Linked DNA regions of Salinigranum rubrum. The protein of the gene in region 1 binds, or shares a complex with, the protein of each later gene. Links are inferred from orthologs where the notes say so. Each region holds a gene or a part of one and is shown in the gene's direction. Other genes may lie near its edges.

Region 1 (3,193 bases):
CGGTCGAAGAAGCGGACGTCGCCGGGTCCGTGGTCGAGCATACGGGTGCGTCGGGGGGAGCCCACGAGAAGCTTTGGTCGCGTGCCGCGTGAGAGAGCGGTGGTCGGGTAGGGGGAAGGGAAAGACACAGGCCGCTCGTCGGCCTTCTGTCGCTATGGAGTACGCGTTTCTCGGCTGGCCCGATGGGGAAGAGGGGCCGCGGCTCCGGCTCGACTACCGGGCGTTCGCGTACGCCGGCAAGTTCGTCACCTCCTCGACGGGCGTGGCGGTCGTCCGCGACAGGACCGACCCGCTGGCCCTCGACGTGGACGAGGACGAACCCCCACAGATCGGCGATCCGACGGTGGTCGCCGCCGTCGCGTTCAACGAGGACCGAACCGATCCCGAGACCCTGTGGCTCCGGTACGTGACCGTTCGGGGGGACCGCCGGGGCGAAGGTATCGGCCCACACCTCGTCGCGTTCGTCTGCGAGCGCGCCCGCGAGCGCGGCTACGCGCGGTGTCGTATCGCCGTGAACAACGTCTTCTCCTACGAGGCGCTCTCGAAGGTCGGCTTCGCCTACACCGGCAGAGAGACCGGACTGGCCGAGGTGGTGCTGGACCGTGAGCTTCGAGTGGAGGGAGAGGTCGACGCCGACACCTACCAGCGCGGGCTGGACGTCTTTCGCGCCCGCGACTGCACCGAAGAGGAGCGGGCGTTTCTGGCGACGAGGGAGGATGCAGGGCCGCCGGAGCGCGTCGACGCGCCGGAGGGAGAGTAAGACGAGTGCACGGGTGCGGTGGCGCGGCCGGGACGACGTCGGTCGTCCCGTCGCGCGAGGGACGAGGACGCGAGCGAACGGAGTGAGTTCGCGTCCGAGTCGGCTGGGGAGGACTGTGGCCTCACTGCGCCCGTGTCCCGCGCGACGTTCACGTATCGAGAGACGGGTTCCGCTCGTATCGAGGGATGGGTCATGCTCGACGAGTACCTCACCGACTCGGCCGCCGAACCGTTCACCGCGTGCCGAACCCCTTCCGTCTTCCGCTCGACGAAACGCCGTGTGATTAAGACGCTCCGCGCCGAGAGCCCGAACGATGGGAAACGCAGACCTCCGCAGCCTCGCGCATCTCTCGGACGTCGCGTGGGACGACATCGCCGGCAGCGTCGTCGCCGTCGACGCGCACAACTGGCTCTACCGCTATCTCACGACGACGGTGAAGTGGACCCGCGACGAGGTGTACACCACCGAGGACGGCGAGGAGGTGGCGAACCTCGTCGGCCTCGTCCAGGGACTCCCCAAGTTCTTCGAGCACGACCTGATACCGGTGTTCGTCTTCGACGGCGGCGTGACGGAGTTGAAGGACGACGAGGTGGAGAAGCGCCGCGAGGCCAAGGAGAAGGCACAGGAGCGACTGGAGGACGCGCGCGAACGGGGTGACACGGTCGAGGCCGCCCGCCTCGAAGCGCGCACCCAGCGGCTCACGCCCGTCATCCAGGAGACGACGCGCGAACTCCTCTCGCTCCTCGACGTGCCGTACATCGAAGCGCCCGCCGAGGGGGAGGCGCAGGCGTCGTACATGGCGCGGACGGGTGACGCCGACTACGTCGGGAGCGAGGACTACGACACGCTCCTCTTTGGCGCGCCGTACACGCTCCGCGGCCTGACGAGCAAGGGCGTCCCCGAACTGATGAGCCTCGACGCGACCCTCGAACGGAACGACCTCACGTGGGAGCAACTGGTCGACGTCGCCATCCTCTGTGGCACCGACTTCAACCAGGGAATCAGGGGCGTCGGCCCGAAGACGGCCGTGAAAGAAGTCAAAGAACACGGCGACCTCTGGGGCGTCCTCGACGCGAGAGGCGACCACATCCCGAACGCCGACCGCGTCCGCGACCTCTTCCTCGACCCGCCGGTGACCGACGAGTACGAGTTCGACCCCGACATCGACCCGGACCTCGACGCCGCGCGGCGCTACGTCGTCGAGGAGTGGGAGGTCGACGAGGGCGAGGTCGAGACGGGGTTTCAGCGCATCGACGAGTCGCTCGTGCAGACGGGGCTCGACCGCTGGACCTGACTCCGACTCCCGTGCCCGACCCCGGCGGTCGGATCGTCGGTCAGACCGCCGCCTTCACGACGTGGACGGGCACGTCGGCCGTTCGGACGACGCGCTCTGTCACGCTCCCGACGAGGCGGTGGTACTCGTCGCTCCGCCGCTCGGTTCCCATCACGACGAGGTCCGCCCCGACCATCGGAATCGCGTCGAGGATAGCCTCGTGCGGGGAGCCTTCGACGACGTGCTGTTCGACCGGGACGCCCTCGTCTGTGGCCCGCGCGGCGGCCGCTTCGAGCGCGTCCGCGCCGTGTGACTGGAGAGCGTGCTCGACGCCCTCGATGGCGTCGATACCGGCGTAGTGGTTCACGATGTCCGTGTCGACCACGTAGAGGAGGTGCAGCGTCGCGTCGTACCGCCGCGCGAGGTCGAGCGCGTGGTCGACGGCCAGTTCGGACCCGGGACTCCCGTCGGTGGGCAGGAGGATCGTCTGGTACATCACGGAGAGTCCTTCCATCGCCGGTTCCAAAACACGGGCGGCCGGTCCCCGGCGCGTGAGAAGGAATCGACTCGGAGCCGCGAAGGCGGCGTCAGGAGACGTCGTCGATCGCCTGCGTGAGGAGGTCGGCTCCGAGGTCGATCTCCCGCTCGGTGACGTCCAGCGGGGGGAGAATTCGAAGGGTCTGGTGCCCACAGCCGAGCGTCAACAGTCCGCGCGCGAGCGCCGCCTCCTGAACCGCGTCGCGTCGTTCCTTCGAATCGAACTCGACGGCGAGTAAGAGCCCCAGTCCGCGGACGTCTTCCACGACGGTGCGGTCGGCGTCTTCGAGGAGTTCGACGAACTGCCGGCCCCGCGCGGTGGCGTTCGCCAGGAGGTCGCGTTCCTCGATGAGGTCGATGGTGAGCGCCCCGCCCGCGGCGGCGACGAGGTCGCCCGCGCCCCACGTCGACGAGAGGCGGCCCTCCTCGTCGGGGAACAGGTCCTCCCGCCCCACGGTCGCGCCCACCCGGAGCGCCTTCGCCGAGCAGATGAGGTCCGGTTCGAGCGCCGAGTGGTCCGTCGCCCACCACTTTCCTGTTCTCCCCAGGCCCGTCTGAATCTCGTCGACGACGAGGGTGATGTCGTGTTCCTCGGCGAGCGCCGCCACCTCGTCGGTGAACGC
Region 2 (3,273 bases), 1.4 Mb from region 1 along the record:
GGCGGCTCTTCGATTTCGAGGTCGACGACGACGTGGTCGCTCAGCGCGGCCAGAAGGTCGTTGTAGTCACCCGCGAACGTGAACCGCACCTCGCGGTCGACCTGTTCGAAGGAGACGACGCCGTCGAGCGCCAAGTCGCGCTCGTCGAGTGGCTCCGCGGTGTGAAGGTGGACGCGCTTGCCGCCGCGCTCCAGCAGGGTGTCGACGTCCTCGACGGTGACGAGTCGCCCGTCGCGGATGATGCCGACGCGGTCACAGACGCGTCTGACCTCGCCGAGGATGTGCGAGGAGAAGAACACCGTCTTGCCCGCGTCGCGCTCGTCACGGACGAACCGGTTGAACGCCGCCTGTTTGAGCGGGTCCAGTCCCGACGTCGGTTCGTCCATGATGAGCAGGTCGGGGTCGTGCATGAACGCCTGGACGATGCCGAGCATCTGCTTGTTCCCCGTCGAGTACTCCCGGATCCGTTTCTCCAGCGGCGGCGTGAACAGGTCGAGGAGTTCGTCGCGTCGGCTGTCACCCTTCAGTGCCGCCTGATAGTCGAGGAACTCCTCGCCGGTGACGCTGCCGTCGAAGGCGGGTTCGCCGGGGAGGTAGCCGATGTGTGCTTTCGCTCGGCGGAGCTCTCTCGGCTCTCGAACGTCGTGGCCGAGCACGGTCGCAGAGCCCGCAGTGGGCGACTGGAACCCGAGGAGCGTCCGGATGGTCGTACTCTTGCCCGCCCCGTTCGGGCCGAGGTAGCCGAACACTTCCCCCGTCTCGACGGTGAACGTCAGGTCGTCGTTAGCGAGGACCCCGTCGTACGATTTGCTCAACCCTGATACCTCGATAGCCGTCATCTCTCTGGGAGTTCGTGCCGCTGTGTCCGTCCCGAACCGCTCGTACGAACGGTCCTAAGAGCAACGGCCTCACACATAAAGGCGGGGTGAGACCGGGACGCCCGCTCGGCGACGGTGCGTCTACCAGGGAAACAGTAGTATACGCATATCGATACGTTTCCTCCGAGCACAGGAAGGAAAGGGGAGACCCGGTGGGTCTTCATCCGGGGAGGGGGGATGAAATCGAAGCCATCCGGGGCGTCCTGCACGCCACAGGACACCGACTGTTCGGAGGCGTATCACTTCAAATTATCTGTAATATATTTTGGTATTCTCTGAACATGTACGATAACCGGGGAGACGTGAGCGAGGGCTCGATCCGAGTGGGATGGTCGGCGTCACGGACACGGCACGCACGAGAGACGCCGAATCAGGAGTATTTTTAAGACTGCTGTCCTACCTGCGGGTACATGTTCAACGCCATCGTGAGCGCCGCGACGCTCCGCGACGCGCTCGACTCAGTGAGCGTCCTCGTCGAGGAGTGCAAGATCCGGTTGAACGAAGACGACCTCTCGATCACCGCCGTGGACCCCGCGAACGTCGGGATGGTCGACCTCACCCTGGAGGCGGCCGCGTTCGAGTCGTACGAGGCCGACGGTGGGGTCATCGGCGTCAACCTCAACCGACTCGAAGAGATCGCGAAGATGGCGAACGCCGACGACCTCGTCCACCTCGAACTCAACGAGGAGACCCGCAAACTCCACATCCAGATCGACACGGCGGACTCGCAACTGTCGTACACGCTGGCGCTCATCGACCCCGATTCGATTCGGAAGGAGCCGGACATTCCCGACCTCGACCTCCCCGCCAGCATCGTCCTCGAAGGCGCCCAGCTCGACCGCGGTATCAAGGCCGCCGACATGGTCTCGGACCACATCTCGCTGCGCGTCGACGAGGAGGAGGAGACGTTCCACATCGAAGCCGAGGGCGACACCGACGACGTCGACCTCACGCTCACGAAGGCCGACCTCATTTCGCTCTCTGCGGGCCCGGCGAACTCGCTGTTCTCGCTCGACTACCTCAAAGACATGAACAAGGCGATTCCGAAAGACGCCGAGGTGACGGTCGACCTCGGCGAGGAGTTCCCGGTCAAACTCCACTACAGTATCGCCGAGGGGCAGGGGCAGGTCACGTACATGCTCGCACCGCGCATCCAGAGCAACTGAGCGGGCGTTCACCCGAAGGCGTGGCGACCGGAAGCGGCCGTGGCCTCCCGAACCGAACGCGCTGATTCTCCGACGCGCGCCCGCTCCCGTCCGGACGCGAGCGTCGGCGCCGGAGTCGAACCGTACTTTCATACTGAGCGACCGAGTACGTCTCCGAGAATGACAGACTCGGGTCCGAACGAGACGGACGAGCGGCTCGTCGCGGCCGTCGGCCAGTACGCCCTCGGCGAGTTGACGCTCGGGCAGGCGGCGGAGCGAGCGAACTGTTCGCGGTTCGAGTTGGCCGAGACGCTCCGGGCGTCGAGCGTCGAACTCCGACTCGGGAGCGAAGCGACGGGGACGGCGCGGGGAGAACTCGACGTCGCTCGCGCGGTCAGATGACCGCCGACAGCGAGTCACGAGCGTCGTACGACCGGCTCTACCTCGACGCGACGGTCCTCGCGAACCTCGCAGTCGCCGACCTCGTCGGGGTCGTTCCCGAGACGGTCGACAACCCCCGCACCTCCTACGCGGTTCGCGCCGAACTCGACGCGGGCGTCGTGGCGGGGTTCGAACCCCTCACGCGGGCGCTCGCCGGTCTCTCGGATCCGCTCGACGAGTCGTCGACCGGCGACATCACCGTGGCGGGGTCGCTCGTCCGGCAACGCAAGCCCGAGTTCTTGGACCGGCTCTCGCGGAGCGAGGCGTCGGTTCTGTACCAGGCGTGGGCCGCCGGCGTCCCCCTGGCGACGGACGACCGGGACGTCCGAGCGGTCGCCGCCACCTACGGCGTCCCGACGACGGGGTCCGTCGGCCTCGTCGCCCGCGCCGTCGAGCGAGGCGTGCTCTCGGTCGAAGCGGCCGACGGAGCGCTCGCGACGTGGCGTGACGCGGGCGTCTCGGTTCCCGTCGACTCCGTCCGTGAACTCACAACGGACGACACGGACTGACGAGAACGCCCCGGTCTCAGAGCCGGAACCGGACCGTCGTTCCGTTCTCGGTCACCTCGAATTCGGGGTCGGGACCCAGCCAGCGGCACCCCCACTGAACGAGCCACAGGCCGAGCCCGCTGCCGTGCGTGAGCGGCGTCTCCTCCCCCTCGGTGACGACCCCGAGTTCGTCGTCAGGGATGCCCGGCCCGTCGTCCTCGACCTCGATGACGACGTCGTCCACGCGACTGTCGCCGTCGCCGCCGTCGGTGGTCGCCGTCCGAGCCGTCACCGAGACCGAGGGAGAGGGACCGTCGTTGT

What was found.
Region 2: the proteins of fen (region 1) and pcn are in contact, whole or in part, in a crystal structure (PDB 1RXZ), measured with the Archaeoglobus fulgidus proteins. The link is inferred for Salinigranum rubrum from one-to-one orthologs. Residues at the interface, in WP_010877775.1 of Archaeoglobus fulgidus: Lys326, Ser327, Thr328, Gln329, Ala330, Thr331, Leu332, Glu333, Arg334, Trp335, Phe336; in WP_010877842.1 of Archaeoglobus fulgidus: Asn43, Val44, Ala45, Met46, Pro120, Arg121, Pro123, Leu125, Gln151, Met192, Ser194, Asn218, Tyr219, Pro220, Ile237, Leu238, Ala239, Pro240, Arg241, Ile242, Glu243, Ser244.

What each region holds. Positions count from the first base shown.
Region 1 is NZ_CP026309.1:2,556,912-2,560,104, forward strand. The notes cover bases 186-3,063. They hold fen (flap endonuclease-1), read left to right. Parts: upstream 186-1,073; coding sequence 1,074-2,054; downstream 2,055-3,063. Other genes in these bases: C2R22_RS12580 (GNAT family N-acetyltransferase), read left to right, coding at 186-760; C2R22_RS12590 (universal stress protein), read right to left, coding at 2,095-2,529; C2R22_RS12595 (aminotransferase class III-fold pyridoxal phosphate-dependent enzyme), read right to left, coding at 2,621-3,063. Outside these bases: more of C2R22_RS12580, read left to right, coding at 155-185; more of C2R22_RS12595, read right to left, coding at 3,064-3,193. UniProt on the Methanocaldococcus jannaschii protein: Structure-specific nuclease with 5'-flap endonuclease and 5'-3' exonuclease activities involved in DNA replication and repair.
Region 2 is NZ_CP026309.1:3,930,096-3,933,368, forward strand. What follows is about bases 209-3,166. They hold pcn (proliferating cell nuclear antigen (pcna)), read left to right. Parts: upstream 209-1,288; coding sequence 1,289-2,044; downstream 2,045-3,166. Other genes in these bases: C2R22_RS19355 (ABC transporter ATP-binding protein), read right to left, coding at 209-839; C2R22_RS19365 (UPF0175 family protein), read left to right, coding at 2,204-2,425; C2R22_RS19370 (hypothetical protein), read left to right, coding at 2,422-2,973; C2R22_RS19375 (histidine kinase N-terminal 7TM domain-containing protein), read right to left, coding at 2,990-3,166. Also shown: more of C2R22_RS19355, read right to left, coding at 1-208; more of C2R22_RS19375, read right to left, coding at 3,167-3,273.